DNA from 4 places in the Rhizobium sp. MHM7A genome. Region 3 is predicted to be linked to each of the others. Evidence: predicted binding sites of a transcription regulator. Region 3 holds the regulator's gene; each other region holds the start of a gene.

Region 1 (3,919 bases), on a different contig from region 3:
CGCGAAGCGAATGAATCGAGGAGAAGTCCATCTCGGTCGTGCGCCACTGCAGGACTTTGACGTTGTCGAATTCGTGCCCTTCGATGCGCTGCACCAGCTCATCGTCGAAAGGCGAGACCTGCCCGGTGACACCGAAAGTTCCGTCGCGCACGTGCCGCCCCGCACGTCCGGCGATCTGGCCGAGTTCACCCGGATTGAGGTTGCGGAACTGGTAGCCGTCGAATTTTCTGTCCTGGGCGAAAGCGACGTGATCGACATCGAGATTGAGCCCCATGCCGATCGCGTCGGTTGCCACCAGATATTCGACGTCGCCCGCCTGATAGAGCGCCACCTGCGCATTGCGGGTGCGCGGGCTCAGCGCCCCCAGCACGACAGCCGCGCCGCCGCGCTGCCGGCGGATGAGCTCGGCAATGGCATAAACCTCGTCGGCGGAAAAGGCGACAACTGCCGAGCGTTGCGGCAGGCGGGTGATCTTCTTTTGGCCGGCGTAAAGGAGATGCGAAAGCCGCGGTCGCTCGACGATCGTGATCCCCGGCAGGATATGCTGCAGGATCGGCCGCATCGTCGCAGCTCCCAGAAGCAGCGTTTCATCGCGGCCGCGAAGATGCAGGATGCGATCTGTGAAGATATGGCCGCGCTCGAGATCCCCGGCGAGCTGCACCTCGTCGATCGCGACGAAGGCGGCTTTGGTCTCCCGCGGCATCGCTTCGACCGTGCAGACGGAAAAATGCGCATTGGGCGGCGAAATCTTTTCTTCGCCCGTGACCAGCGCCACGTTCTGCAGACCGACCTTCTCCACCACCCGCGTATAGACCTCGCGGGCCAAGAGCCTGAGCGGCAGGCCGATCACGCCGGTCCCGTGTGCGACCATGCGCTCGATGGCATAATGGGTCTTGCCGGTATTGGTTGGTCCGAGCACCGCGGTTACACCGCGCCCACTCAGAATCATCGGCTGCGAAGTCAGAGTCATGGTCCATGCAATTGAGGCAGACCGCCCCAGGAAAAGTTTTGCCATCTCGACGGAGGCACAGAACACATGGACAGCTGCCGCCGCAAACGCAAGGGCAGATTTCAAAATGCGTCGGGGATTACGACCTTTGCGAGTCGTTCTGAAGGTTCGCATCTCCGATTCGGAACAGCGTGAGAACGAATCAGAGACGAATCGCTGACTCTGGCTGATTCAGCTTTTGTTCACGGCTAAGTATTGATTTTGAATCACTTTTTTCTACTAAATGCTGAATCGCGGGACTCTCTCGTTCTCGCATTTTGTCAAAGTGCCGGTTGTCTACCATGCACTTTTTGCCAAGTAAGAATCCGCTGCAAATTAACCCCTCGATCAAATCCGGAACGAATCGGAGACGAATCGCCGACCTTACCGGTTTCACCTTCCGTTCACGGCAAGATCTGGTGGCGGCGTCATGCTCCGCCGCTAGATGAGGGGCGAGCGACAAGGTCTCGCGACTGATGTCTGACGTGGGCGTTAATCTTCCGGCAGCCAAATTCACGCAGCGTCAAGCTCGGCCCGCTCGCGCCCTGGGTCCGACCAAAAACGGAACGAATCGCCGACGAATCGGAGACATCGAGACTTTCTGGCTTTGTTCACCGCAACATATTGTACTAAAAGGATTTTTTAACCATACTGACGATTTGTGGGGATGACGGATCGCAAACCATGAATCGCATTGCGTCCTAATTCAGCGCCTAACCGGGAACAAAAATCGCCAATGCGTGTTTCTTGTCCATCCAGATTGCGGATGAAAATGAAGGAAAAACACCATGCTTGGCACGATACTTCTCGTAATCCTCATTCTGCTCTTGATCGGAGCCCTGCCGAATTGGGGTTATAGCCGTGGCTGGGGCTATGGACCTTCTGGCGGTTTGGGGCTAGTTCTCGTCATTATCATTATCCTTGTACTAATGGGCCGCATCTAAAGCCCAACAACCTGGGGAGTTACGACATGATGAAGAAGATTGTTCTTGTTGGCGCGCTCGTGGGCGCTCTCGCATCCTGCACGGCGACCGAGCAGGGCACAGCGATCGGCGCCGGGACCGGTGCGGTCATCGGCGGTGCGGTCACCAACAGCTGGGGTGGTGCCGCGGTCGGCGCAGTTGCCGGCGGTCTGACCGGTGCCCTGATTGGCCAGTCGGTTGAACGCCGCGGCTACTGCATCTATCGCGACCGTTACGGCCGCCGCTACGAGGCCCGTTGCCGCTAACCGGCAGCATCATATCGGACTCCCAACGGGCGCACTGGCGCCCGTTTTTCTTTGTCGCTGACGCGCGTCAACACGGCGTTGACAGTCGGTCGCGAAAGCGGAACCTACCGGCACCCGTCAGACGGGGCCATATTCCTTGACAAGCGCAAGGCAGTCAAACTGCCCGGCCATCTGAAAGGAATGCTTCCATGGCCCAGATTATCCTGAATTTCGCCGTCCCCGTTTTCATCGCTTCGGTCTTCCTGACGATGGCGATGTCAACCCTCGCCGGCAAAGATCGCTCACTACAGAAAGTGCCGGCCACGATTCGGACAAGGCTCAATCAAAACCGCGATCGGCGTTTCTGACTGTCTGAAGAGCATGGGTGCGGTCACCGCTACGGCAGATTGCAAAAGCGCCTCCGACCGGAGGCGCTTTTGTTTGGTCGGACTAATGATCGCCTTGAAAGTTGCGACGCGCTCTAAACGAAGAATTGCCCGCCATTTGCCGTCAGCGTCGAACCGGTGATGAAGCCGGCATCGTCGGAGACGAGGAAGGTAACGCAACGCGCAATCTCTTCCGGTTCGCCGAGACGACCTACGGGGATCTGAGGAATGATGCGCTCGTTCAGCACTTTCTCCGGCACGGCAAGCACCATCTCCGTTCCGATATAACCTGGGCAGATGGCATTGACGGTGATGTTTTTCGCCGCCCCTTCCTGGGCAAGCGCCTTGGTAAAGCCCAGATCGCCCGCCTTGGCCGCCGAATAGTTCGCCTGACCCATCTGGCCCTTCTGGCCGTTGATCGACGAGATATTGACGATGCGGCCGAAGTTGCGGTCGCGCATGCCGCTCCAGACCTGGTGCGTCATGTTGAACAGGCCGGTCAGGTTGGTGTTGATCACCTCGTGCCACTGCTGAGGCGTCATTTTGTGGAACATCGCGTCGCGGGTGATGCCGGCATTGTTGATCAGGATTTCCACCGGTCCGATCTCGCGCTCGACCCTGATGATCCCCTCACCGCAGGCAGCGTAGTCCGAAACATCCCATTTGAATACCGCAACGCCGGTGACGTCATGGAAGGCTCGGGCCTTCTCCTCATTGCCGGCATAAGTGGCCGCTACCCTGTAGCCGGCATTTTTCAGCGCCATGGATATCGCCGCGCCGATGCCGCGTGTACCTCCAGTGACCAGAGCCACTCTGCTCATGTTCCGCTCCCCCTCTCTGTTTTCGGCCGCTCGTGGCAGCATTTCAATCAATGATGGATCAGGTGCTATTCAAAGTGCCTCAAAGCACATGGCGACGCCCATGCCGCCGCCAATGCACAGCGTGGCAAGGCCCTTCCTCGCGCCCCGGCGCTTCATCTCGAATAGCAGCGTGTTGAGAATGCGCGCACCGGAGGCGCCGATCGGATGGCCGATCGCGATCGCGCCGCCATTGACGTTGACGATCGAGGGATCCCAACCGAGATCCTTGCTGACAGCGCAAGCCTGCGCCGCAAAGGCCTCGTTGGCCTCGACGAGATCGAGATCGTTCACGGACCAGCCGGCCTTTTCGAGCGCCTTGCGAGACGCCGGAATCGGGCCGGTGCCCATGATCGACGGATCGACGCCCGCCGTTGCCCAGGAGACGATGCGGGCAAGCGGCTGAATGCCGCGCCGGGCCGCTTCCGCCTCGCTCATCAGCACGGCCGCGGCAGCGCCGTCATTGAGGCCGGAGGCGTTG
Region 2 (3,919 bases), on a different contig from region 3:
TTGATGTCGACCGGAAATTCCCCGCGATTGGCAAGCGCCCAGGCAAGCTTCGGATCGAGATTGAGATCGAGCATGCCGCCCGCCTGGTTTGCGGTGATCTCCTCGATGCCGAAACCGTAGAACCGATAGAGCCAGTCGGCCTGGTAGAGCCGATGTTCGCGCATCAGCGGCGGCTTGATCAGCGGCAGGTTTTTAGAGGCGTCGGGGATGGGGCTGAAGGCGGAATAATAGACACGCTTCAGGCCATAGCTGCTGTATAGCCGGCTGCTGCTGGCAAGGATGGTCGCGTCATTGGCTCCATCCGCACCGACGATCATCTGCGTGCTCTGGCCAGCCGGGACGAAACGCTGGCGTTTCCTGGTCTTGAGCGTCGGCTCATCAGCCGCCTCGATCTTCAATCTGAGATCCGCCATCGATCGCCTGATATTGGCGGGCTTCTTTTCCGGCGCGAAGCGGGAAATCCCGCTGTCGGTCGGCAGCTCGATGTTGAGCGACAGCCTGTCGGCATGAAGCCCCGCCTCCTCCATCAGATGCGGCGATGCCTCGGGGATCGCTTTGAGATGGATATAGCCGCGGAAATTATGCGTCAGGCGCAGCTCGCGGGCGATGCGGACCATCTCCTCCATCGTATAATCGGACGAGCGGATGATGCCGGAGGAAAGGAAGAGGCCTTCGATATAGTTGCGGCGGTAGAATTCCAGCGTGAGCCAGACGACCTCCTCGGCCGTGAAGCGTGCCCGCTCGACATTGCTGGAGGAGCGATTGACGCAATAGGCGCAGTCGTAAATGCAGAAATTGGTCAGCAATATCTTCAGAAGCGAAATGCACCGCCCGTCCGGTGCATAGGCATGACAGATGCCGGACCCCTCCGTCGAGCCGAGCCCGCCGCTCACGCTTGAATCGCGCTTAACCGTGCCGCTGGAAGCGCAGGACGCGTCATATTTGGCGGCGTCGGAAAGGATGGCGAGGCGTTCGGCAAGCGACTTCTTCATTCTTTTGTTCACTATACGTTCTAATATACATAGTCAACCAAAACGATCCGGCCGCTGCCCATTTTGGGGCGTATCGCTTGATGTCGCAGTGGGTTGCGTTTCGCTTATGCGAATTTTCTGGAAATCGGCCTTGCCGATCTGCTATAAGCATTCGACTAGGTTTGTGGCACGGTTCCGAAGCTCCCCTTCGGGACCTGTTTTCTTTTGTGTGTGCTCGAGCGTGCAGACGCAGGGAGTGAAGGACAGAAAAATGGTTGATAAGGTACCGATGACACAGGGTGGTTTCGTCAAGCTGCAGGAAGAACTGCGCTGGCGTCAGCAGGAAGAGCGTCCCCGAATCATCGAGGCGATCGCCGAAGCCCGTGCCCACGGCGACCTTTCCGAAAACGCCGAATACCATGCCGCCAAGGAAGCTCAGAGCCACAATGAGGGCCGCATCACCGAGCTCGAAGATCTGACGGCGCGCGCCGAGGTCATCGATCTCACCAAGATGTCCGGCGACAAGATCAAGTTCGGCGCCAAGGTGAAGCTCGTCGACGAGGACACCGAGGAAGAAAAGACCTACCAGATCGTCGGCGACCAGGAAGCCGACGTCAAGGCCGGCCGTATCTCCATCTCCTCTCCGATCGCGCGCGCGCTGATCGGCAAGGAAGTCGGCGATTCCATTGAGGTCAACGCGCCGGGTGGTTCCAAGGCCTACGAAATCCTCCAGGTTTCCTGGGGCTGATTGCCGCCACACACGAGACTCATTCCTTGCCGGACATTCATGACGTCGAGATCATCGCGCCCAACTTCAAGCGCCGGCTCTCCGGCGTCACCTCGACCATCGTTCAGCTCATCCCATGCCAGATCCGGCTTGGCATCAGGATCGCAACGCTCGGTCCCGGCCTTCCGGAGGGCCTGGCGAAGCTGAAATGGCCGCAGCTCCTTGGCCTTTGGCGCCCGCCGGCGCGTCGGCGCCACCGCATCTGGCACGCCCGCCGCAACAATGAGATGGCCGTCGGCATCCTGCTCCGTCATGTCCTGCGCATGCCGCTGAAGCTGCTCTTCACCTCGGCTGCGCAACGCCATCACACCGCCTATACGAAATGGCTGATCCGCCGAATGGATGCGGTGATCGCAACCAGCGACCGTTCCGGCTCCTTCCTCGAAGTGCCTCACACCGTCATCCAGCACGGCGTCGACCTTTCCCTGTTCCACCCGCCTGAAACGGCCGAGGACGCTATTGCCGCCACCGGCCTGCCCGGCCGCTACCTCGTCGGCTGTTTCGGACGCGTACGTCACCAGAAGGGCACCGATCTCTTCGTGCAGGCGATGATCGAACTGCTGCCGCAACGCCCGGAATGGACGGCCGTCGTCTCCGGCCGGGTGACGGCGGAGCACGCCGCCTTCGGGGAAAAGCTCAAGGCCGATGTCGCCGCCGCCGGCCTTAGCGACCGTATTCTTTTCCTCGGCGAAGTACCCGATATCAAAATCTGGTATCGCCGCCTGACGCTTTACGTCGCCCCTTCCCGCAATGAGGGCTTCGGCCTGACGCCGCTCGAAGCCATGGCTTCACGCACGGCGGTAGTGGCCTCGGATGCCGGCGCCTATGCCGAACAGATCGTCGGTGGCGAGACGGGCGCGGTGGTGGCTGCAGGCGATGGCGAGGCGCTGACACGGGTGATCGCCCGCTATCTCGCAGATCCCGCGCTGGCAATTGCGCATGGCGACAATGGGCTGCGTCATGTCAGGGAAAATTTTGCGCTGGAGAAGGAAGCAAGCGCGATCGGGGCGGTCTACGATCGCCTTCTTGGCGACAATCGCGGCTAAGCGAAAAAGAACGGCCCGCTGGATAGCGGGCCGCTGCGACACCGAACAAGTCGGCCTTTTATTCGGCCGGCTGAAGCGCGACAGCCGGAGCGCCCTCTTCTGCCTGACCGCCGAGAGCCACGGCGAGCTGCGCCGTGTCCAGCTCTTTTTCCCAGCGTGCCACGACGATCGTCGCGACCGCATTGCCGACAAGGTTCGTCAGTGCCCGGCATTCCGACATGAAGCGGTCGATGCCGAGGATCAGCGCCATGCCGGCGACGGGAACGGAGGGTACGACGGAGAGCGTCGCGGCAAGGGTGATGAAGCCGGCGCCGGTGATGCCGGCTGCACCTTTCGAGCTCAGCATCGCCACGAGCAGCAGCAGGATCTGGTCGCCCCAGGAGAGCTGGATGCCCGTTGCCTGGGCAATGAACAGTGCGGCCAATGTCATATAGATGTTGGTGCCGTCGAGGTTGAAGGAATAGCCTGTTGGGATGACGAGGCCGACGACCGAGCGCTTGCAGCCGGCCTTTTCCATCTTGTTCATCAGGCCCGGAAGGGCTGCCTCGGACGATGAGGTGCCGAGAACCAGCAGCAGCTCTTCCTTGATGTAGCGCAGCAGCGCCAGGATCGAGAAGCCGTTGTAGCGGGCGACGGCGCCGAGAACGACGAGAACGAAGAGCAGCGATGTGATGTAGAAGGTGCCGATCAGCATGGCGAGATTGGCGATCGATCCGATGCCGTACTTGCCGATGGTGAAGGCCATGGCGCCGAAGGCGCCGATCGGGGCGGCCTTCATCAGGATGGCGACCAGCTTGAAGATCGGAGCCGTCAGCGCATTGAGGATATTGATGACCGGCTCGCCCTTTTCGCCGACCATGGCGAGCGCAATGCCGAAGAGCACCGAGAAGAACAGCACCTGCAGAATATCGCCATCGGCAAAGGCGCCGACGATGGTCGACGGAATAATGTTGGTGAGGAAGCCGACAATGCTCTGCTCATGCGCCTTCTCGGCAAAGGTGGCGACGGCCTTCGGGTCAAGCGAAGCCGGATCGATGTTCATGCCGGCGCCGGGCTGAACGACGTTGGCGACGACCATTCCGATCACAAGGGCCAAGGTCGAGAAGGTCAGGAAG
Region 3 (3,919 bases):
TATCGGCGTCGGTCGATTGCCCAGCTGGTATTTCACGCTGGCCGTGGCAGGTTTCCTGCTGATGACCTTGCTGCGGACGCGGCTGCGCCATGTCGGCACCGCTCTCATCGCCGTCTCGACGCTTGCAGTAGTGGTTCTGCCGGCATCCCGGCCGCCGGATCTGGTGATTTCGGAAGACGGCGCGCTCGTCGCGGTCGTCACGCCGGCAGCAATGGCCTCCAATCGCGAAAGGCCGCCGGATTTCATCTTCGATCAGTGGCAGAGGGCGCTCGTTCTGACGGTGCATAATCCGCCGACGATGCTGGATAGTCCTGCGAGCCCGGAGGATAAGGAGAGGCGCCTCAGGCTTTCCCGCGAGCAGCAGAACGAAGCGAAGATCGCGATGCAGGCGGCCGCGGCCGGCGCTGAGGCGGAAAGCTTTTCCTGCCTCAGGAAAGCCTGGTGCATAGCCAAGCTTGCAAACGGTCATATCGTGACCGTCATCGAAAATGCCGCCTATCTCGGCCCTGCTTGCGATGCCGGCGATATTGTCGTAACGTCGGTACGCCTGCGCTTCGCCAGCTGCCGCTCGGGTGCGGCGCTGTTTACCGGCGAAACGCTGCGCAGGACCGGTTCGGTCGAATTGCGTTTCACTGAGAGCGGCCTCGAGGTCGCGACGGCCTTCGATGCATTATCGCGGCCATGGATGCGCCACCGCGCCTATGATTGGCGCAGCAACAGTTTTACCGATTCCGGCCCGTCCAGCGTCAGTGATAGCGGCGGATGAGGCCGACCAGCTTGCCCTGCACCTTGACGCGGTCGGGTCCGAAGATGCGGGTCTCATAGGCCGGGTTGGCGGCTTCCAGGGCGATCGATGCGCCCTTGCGGCGGAAACGCTTCAGCGTTGCTTCCTCGTCGTCGACGAGGGCAACGACGATATCGCCGGGACTTGCAGTGCTGCCGTTACGGATGATCACCGTATCGCCGTCGAAGATGCCGGCGTCGATCATCGAATCGCCCTTGACCTCCAGCGCGTAGTGCTCACCGGAGCCAAGCATATCGGCGGGAACGACGATGTCGTGCGTGTTGTTCTGGATCGCCGAAATCGGAACGCCGGCGGCGATACGTCCCATGACCGGCACGGAGACGGAGTTGCCGTTGTCTGCGACCGCCTTTGCCGCAGCAGGGGCGGCGACCGGCTGGGGCTTGCCGAGGCTGCCCTCGATAACGCTCGGCGAAAAACCGCGGCGCGGTTGAAGACTGGGGCTATAGGCCTCTGGAAGCTTGATCACTTCGAGCGCTCGGGCGCGGTTCGGTAGGCGGCGAATGAAGCCGCGTTCCTCTAGCGCCGTGATCAGGCGGTGGATGCCTGATTTCGAGGCGAGGTCCAGAGCATCCTTCATTTCGTCGAAAGAGGGAGGAACGCCGGATTCCTTCATGCGCTCATGAATGAAAAGGAGAAGCTCCTGTTGTTTGCGCGTGAGCATCGACGTCAGACCCCGTGATTGAAACAAATCCAGAACAGACACTATATGTTCCATATGTGTTCTGCAAGTAGCTAAATTTCCGTAAAACTTCCCGTCAACTCGTTGAGATTTTTATTTTCATTCGCCGGATTTGGCGCGCAAGCCTTGAATTGACCGCGTGCCGTCGCACATCTCATGCCATTTCAGGGAGAGGGACATTATGAAAGACCATTCCGCCAAGCCGCACCCGCTGGATCATGTCGTGTTGCCTGTCGTCAATATAGACCTGGCGCGCGAGAGGCTCGGGAAACTCGGCTTCACCGTTGCCGCCGATGCGCGCCACCCCTTCGGCACGGAGAATGCCTGCGTATTCTTTGCCGACAAGACCTATCTGGAGCCGCTCGGTGTAGCGAGCGTCGAGGAGAGCGAGCTATCGGCGCGGCAGGGTAACGTCTTTACCGCCCACAACCAGGCCTTTCGCTTCCGCTGCGGCGAGGAAGGGCTTTCGGCGATAGCCTTCGGCACCGGGGATTGCGGGCTCGATCATAAGAGTTTCATCGACAAGGGATCGAGCGCCGGCAAGATGCTGGAGTTTAGTCGGACTATGAAAATGCCGGATGGTTCCGAGAGCATCGGGAGCTTCAGACTGGCTTTTGCCGGCGATCTCCGCGCGCCCGATCTCCTTCTCTTTGCCGTCGAGCGCGTCAACCCGTTGCCGGCCGATCGCGGTTCGCTGGAAAGGCATGACAATGGCGTCACCGGCATTGCTGAGGTGGCGCTCTGCGCACCGGAGCCGGCGGCTTTCGCCGCCTTCGTCGGCCTTGCCGCAGCGCAATCGGCAGCCGAGAAAACCGGGTTTGGCGTCAATATCGCGGCCTCGAATGCGAGGATCAGCCTGGTGACGCCGGAGGGGCTGGAGGCCTATTTCGAGACCGCGGTCTCACCCGCCGAGCGCGGACTGCGCGGCCGGGCAATCCTCTTCAATGTCGCCGATCTTGCCGTGACAGAAGCGCATTTGGCTGCTAACGGGGTGACGTATACGCGTAAGAACAACCGCATTCTGGTGAAGCCCGCGCCCGGCCAGGGCACGCTCTTTGCCTTCGAGGAACCACGATGAGCTCCGATACGAATTCCGAAGTCAAGATCGGCGAAGGCGATGGTCAAGTCACCTTTTCCAATACAGGCCGCCTGTCGCTGATCGCCGGCCCCTGCCAGATGGAAAGCCGCGATCATGCCTTCATGGTGGCCGGCACGCTGAAAGAGCTTTGCGGCAAGCTCGGCATAGGCCTCGTCTACAAGAGCTCTTTCGACAAGGCGAACCGCACCTCCCTCTCGGCCGAGCGCGGCATCGGCCTGGAGAAGGGCATGGAGGTCTTTGCCGATCTGAAAAAGGAATTCGGCTTTCCCGTCTTGACCGACGTCCACACCGCCGAGCAATGCGCGGAGGTGGCAAAGATCGTCGATGTCCTGCAGATCCCGGCTTTCCTCTGCCGCCAGACCGACCTTCTGATCGCCGCCGCCAGGACCGGCCGCGCCGTCAATGTCAAGAAGGGCCAGTTCCTCGCACCCTGGGACATGAAGAACGTCCTGAAGAAGCTCAACGCCAGCGGCAATCCAAACGTGCTGCTGTGCGAGCGCGGCGCTTCCTTCGGCTACAATACTTTGGTCTCCGACATGCGCTCGCTGCCGATCATGGCGGCGATGGGCGCTCCCGTTGTCTTCGATGCGACGCATTCCGTTGCCCAGCCGGGCGGGCAGGGCGATTCCTCGGGCGGCCAGCGGGAGTTCGTGGAAACGCTGGCGCGTGCGGCGGTCGCGACGGGAATTGCCGGCGTCTTCCTCGAAACCCATCAGGACCCCGACAACGCACCGTCCGATGGCCCGAATATGGTCTATCTCAGGGACATGCCGCGCCTGCTTGAGAAGCTGCTTGCCTTCGACGCAATCGCCAAGGCCTGACATTCAACAGGCTGACATGATCGTGGTTTAGGCCACGACATAATACCGTTCGAAGGCAGGAAATTGCGGCATTGTAATTTGCACGCCTTCGATTATGACAGGCTTCGAACGACCTATCACCCACCGAGCAGGAAGAACCCATGACTGCAATCACCGATATCATCGCCCGCGAGATTCTCGATAGCCGTGGCAACCCCACCGTCGAAGTCGACGTCTATCTCGAAGACGGCAGCATGGGCCGCGCGGCCGTTCCCTCGGGCGCCTCGACCGGCGCGCACGAGGCGGTCGAGCTGCGCGACGGCGGCAAGCGCTACCTTGGCAAGGGCGTTCAGAAGGCGGTCGATGCCGCCAACACCGAGATCTTCGACGCGATCGGCGGCATCGATGCCGAAAACCAGATCCAGATCGACAACATCATGATCGAACTCGACGGCACGCCGAACAAGTCGCGCCTCGGCGCCAACGCCATCCTCGGCGTCTCGCTCGCTGTCGCCAAGGCTGCCGCCCAGGCATCA
Region 4 (3,919 bases), on a different contig from region 3:
GGCTGACCTCGAGCGGCAGCCGCAGAATGACATAGCTCGCCTCGGCAGCGCCGGCAGCCTTCGCCGATTCGAGGATGCGCTCCAGCTCGTGATCGTTCAGCGCCGGGATCAGCGGCGCGGCCATGACGGCAGTCTGGATGCCTGCCTCCGAAAGCGCGTGAATCGTCTCCAGCCTTCGCGGTGGCGTGGCGGCGCGCGGCTCCATCGCCCGGGCAAGCTTGCGGTCGAGCGTTGTGACCGAGATGCCGACGCGCACCAGATTCTTACTGGCCATCTCCTGCAGAATGTCGAGATCGCGCAGGATCATCGCCGATTTGGTGACGATCGAAACCGGATGGTTCGCCTTGTTCAGCACCTCGAGGATGCCGCGCATGATGCGCCACTCCTTCTCGATCGGCTGATAGGGATCGGTATTCGTGCCGATCGCGATCACCCGCACCTTATAGCCAGGCTTGGCGAGCTCCCGCTCCAGCAGTTTCGCCGCGTCGGGCTTGGCGAAGAGCTTCGTCTCGAAATCAAGCCCTGCCGAGAGCCCCATATAGGCGTGCGTCGGCCGGGCGAAGCAATAGATGCAGCCGTGCTCGCAGCCGCGATATGGATTGATCGAGCGGTCGAAGGAAATGTCCGGCGATTCGTTGCGGGTGATCGCCGTGCGCGGTTTTTCGACCTGCACCTCGGTCTTGAACGGCGGCAGCTCTTCCAGCGTCTGCCAGCCATCGTCGAACGTCTCCCGCTGCAGCGCTTCGAAACGGCCCGTCGGATTCAGTCCTGCCCCACGCCCGCGTCGCCGATCGCCTTCGATCCTGAGGCCAGAGGATACGATCATTGCATCGGCAATATCTGCTGTATTGGCAGGCGCGAATGCGGCCTGCCCTGCCAGGGACTGCTCTCTCATCGGATTCTCCCGCGGCGGAAAGCCTTTGCCTCCGCCCGTTTTGATGATTAAATTCCTATCGGCAAATAGAGAACAATGCAAGAACAAAATGAGGAAAAGGGTGCTGGCAAAAAATTGTGCGTCGCTTTATGAATAATCGATGTTGACGGTTGTTCTCGAATGCCAGGATCAGGAATCCGAACTGGCGCAGACTTTATCGATATTGGTGGCAGGCGCGGTGGAAGGGCTCGTCAGCGATGTGATCGTGCTCGACCACGGCTCACGCGACGGCACGTCGCGGGTCGCCGACGCCGCCGGCTGCCGTTTCCATTCACAATGGGATATCAAAGACATCGTCCGCTCGGCCCGTGGCGAATGGGTGCTCTTCGTCGAGCCGGGGGCAAGGCCGCAGGCTGGCTGGATCGATGAAATCGCCGAATATATCGCGCTGAACAAGACGCCGGCGCGCTTTTCCGCGTCCCGCGGCTACCGACGCCCGTTCTTCCAGCGCGTCGCTCGCGCCCGGCCGCCGCTGGAACTAGGGCTGTTGATGCCGAAGAGCCAGGCGCTCGCGACCGCCAGAAGCGGGATGCCTCTTGCCGACTTCGTCAAGGGCCAGAAGCCGCGCAAACTCTCCAGCGAACTCATTCCCTCCTGGGTCGCGCGCGCTGCGCGGTAACAACTCGACTTCCGCGACCAGGTCTTCGTCTGCTTCCTCTACGCCAATGGCCGCCTCTCACCCTAGCCCTCTCCCCGTACAACCGGGCGAGGGACGTCCCCTGCGAAAGGTCGGAGAGGGACGGAGAGGTCGCGGCATATGCCCTTGCCGCGTAAAGATGGCGCCCCATCGGATTTGGCGCTATAATTCGCTTATGGCGCCGTCGAAGCGCCTCGCTTCGCAAACGGACGCCATGGAATGCCGGTGAACGGCAGAACAGGTCGGCGAAAATCTCCTCTTCTGCCGGGTTCCCGGCGAAAAGGAGGTGCGTCATGCGACGGGGTATGATCTGTGGCCTGTTGGCCGTCATATTGCCGACACTGGTGATCGCGCATCCGCATTCGGCAGCATCGCAGGCGATGCTCAGTTGCGCAGGCCGATCCGACGTCGTCAAATTCCTGGACAAGAATTTCGCTGAGAAGCTGACGGCGGTCGGGCTTGTCAACCAGAACGCCGTTCTCGAGGTCTATGCCGCAAAAAGCGGAACCTGGACGCTCGTCGTCACGGATGTTCAAGGCATAAGTTGCATTCTGCTGTCGGGTGACAGCTGGGATTCGATGCCGGCCCTGCCGGGTATCGCCACAACGCATCGGCGCTGAAAATTCCGATCGACATTTGGACTGCATTTCTCGCGGCAGCAGCAGTCTATTTCTTCGCGCCGCGTTTCAGGTGCTCGTCTAGGCGCGGCATGATCTCGACGAAATTGCACGGCACGCTGCGATAATCGAGTTGCGCTTTCAGAATGCCGTCCCAGGCATCCCGGCAGGCGCCGGGCGAGCCCGGCAGCGCAAAGATGAAGGTCGAGTTGGCAACACCTGCCGTAGCGCGCGACTGGATCGTCGCCGTGCCGATCTTCTCATAGGAGATGCGGTGGAAGACGGCGGAAAAGCCGTCCATGCGCTTTTCGAACAGCGGCTCCAGGGCCTCGGGCGTCACATCGCGCCCGGTGAAGCCGGTTCCGCCTGAGGTGATGACAACGTCGATCTCGTCCCGCTCGGTCCAGGCCTTGACCCTTGCGGCGATCTTCTCCCGGTCGTCGGGCACGATCGCCCGCTCGACCAGCTTGTGGCCCGCCTCGGTGATCCGCGCCGCCAGCGTATCGCCCGACTTGTCCGTCTCGGGCGTGCGCGTATCGGAGACGGTGAGAACCGCAATGCCGATGGCGATAAAGGGCCGTTTTTCGTCCAAACCTGCCATCAGATGCCTCCCGAAACTGTTTGCGTCGCCTGGAAATACCAGTCTGGCCGCGCCTCGTGAAGAGCCGCCGCCGCATCTCGTGCGGTGGCCATGTCGGCAAAGATCCCGAAGCAGGTGGCGCCGGAGCCCGACATACGGGCAAGGAGCGCGCCCTCAGTCTGCAGCATCGCCGAGATCACCGCGATTTCGGGCACGACTTCGCGCGCCGGCGGCTCCAGGTCGTTGCGGGCCGCCTTGATTGCCGCGAGCCAGCCGGCGCTCTGCGCGAGGTTCAGCGGAGGATTGTTCTTTGCCTTGAGCCGGCGGAAAACCTCCGGCGTCGACACGCCTTTCAGTGGGTTGGCAAGCACCATGGCAAGGGCCGGCAGATCGGGAACGGCTTCGATCTCTTCGCCGATGCCGCGGGCAATCAGCGGCCGGCTCTCGAGACACATGGGCACGTCGGCGCCAAGTTTCAGCGCCAGCGCCGCCAGCGTCTCCACCGGCAATCCAGTGCCCCAGAGGCGCATCAGCCCCCGCAGGGTCGCAGCCGCGTCGGCCGAGCCGCCGCCGATGCCGGAGGCAACAGGCAGGTTCTTTTGGAGGTGGATGTGAACGGGAAAGGCGAGGGCGCCCACGACCTCGCGCAGCAGATCGCGGGCTCTGATCACCAGATTGGTGCCGCCGTCACCGGCAAGCGTCTCTCCGAAGCGGCCCGACAGGGTGAAGGCGTCGGCCGGAGCGGGCAGGAAGCCCAGCCGGTCGCCGCAATCGGCGAAGGTCACCAGCATATCAAGCAGATGATAGCCGTCCGCCCGTTGGCCCGTCACATGCAGGGCGAGGTTGATCTTCGCGCGCGCCTCTTCGGTGACGCCGAAAGCGTCGGCCATCCCCTGCTCACGCATCGGTCGAGTCCGTCAGGATTTCTTATCGGCCGGCGGCGGGGTCACGGGCACCGGATCCGGCTGCTTCTTGTCGGCCGCCTTGGCATCGTCGTCGGCGGGCAGGCCGTTCGCGACCTTCTCCTTGATCTTCGGAATTTCGGCCGCTTCGGGCTCGGAGGCGAGCGCCCGATTCCACTGGTAGACGGCTTCGAGCTTGCGCCCGACGCGCCAGTAGGCATCGCCCAGATGGTCGTTGATCGTCGCGTC

Evidence for each region. Region 3 encodes LexA, which represses DNA repair genes until DNA is damaged. Its sites were predicted from a motif close to TGTTCNNNNTGTGTTCNG; they were not measured.
Region 1: a site for LexA is predicted at 1,132-1,149, ahead of FFR93_RS39365 (helicase-related protein). Genes of this name have one in related genera too.
Region 2: a site for LexA is predicted at 998-1,015, ahead of FFR93_RS09705 (putative DNA modification/repair radical SAM protein). Genes of this name have one in related genera too.
Region 4: a site for LexA is predicted at 964-981, ahead of FFR93_RS15315 (glycosyl transferase). Genes of this name have one in related genera too.

What each region holds. Positions count from the first base shown of each region.
Region 1 is NZ_VCHT01000033.1:21,061-24,979, reverse strand. It holds gene FFR93_RS39365 (helicase-related protein) at 1-970, opposite strand, end outside; gene FFR93_RS39360 (DUF3309 family protein) at 1,777-1,932, shown strand; gene FFR93_RS39355 (YMGG-like glycine zipper-containing protein) at 1,959-2,216, shown strand; gene FFR93_RS41230 (hypothetical protein) at 2,405-2,563, shown strand; gene FFR93_RS39350 (beta-ketoacyl-ACP reductase) at 2,677-3,402, opposite strand; gene FFR93_RS39345 (acetyl-CoA C-acetyltransferase) at 3,472-3,919, opposite strand, start outside.
Region 2 is NZ_VCHT01000002.1:304,542-308,460, reverse strand. It holds gene FFR93_RS09705 (putative DNA modification/repair radical SAM protein) at 1-992, opposite strand, end outside; gene greA (transcription elongation factor GreA) at 1,243-1,719, shown strand; gene FFR93_RS09695 (glycosyltransferase family 4 protein) at 1,746-2,804, shown strand; gene FFR93_RS09690 (dicarboxylate/amino acid:cation symporter) at 2,863-3,919, opposite strand, start outside.
Region 3 is NZ_VCHT01000004.1:240,796-244,714, forward strand. It holds gene FFR93_RS17425 (ComEC/Rec2 family competence protein) at 1-766, shown strand, start outside; gene lexA (transcriptional repressor LexA) at 747-1,466, opposite strand; gene FFR93_RS17435 (VOC family protein) at 1,666-2,562, shown strand; gene kdsA (3-deoxy-8-phosphooctulonate synthase) at 2,559-3,404, shown strand; gene eno (phosphopyruvate hydratase) at 3,545-3,919, shown strand, end outside.
Region 4 is NZ_VCHT01000003.1:496,118-500,036, reverse strand. It holds gene FFR93_RS15320 (PA0069 family radical SAM protein) at 1-895, opposite strand, end outside; gene FFR93_RS15315 (glycosyl transferase) at 1,035-1,553, shown strand; gene FFR93_RS15310 (hypothetical protein) at 1,865-2,191, shown strand; gene moaB (molybdenum cofactor biosynthesis protein B) at 2,238-2,789, opposite strand; gene FFR93_RS15300 (4-(cytidine 5'-diphospho)-2-C-methyl-D-erythritol kinase) at 2,789-3,673, opposite strand; gene FFR93_RS15295 (tetratricopeptide repeat protein) at 3,686-3,919, opposite strand, start outside.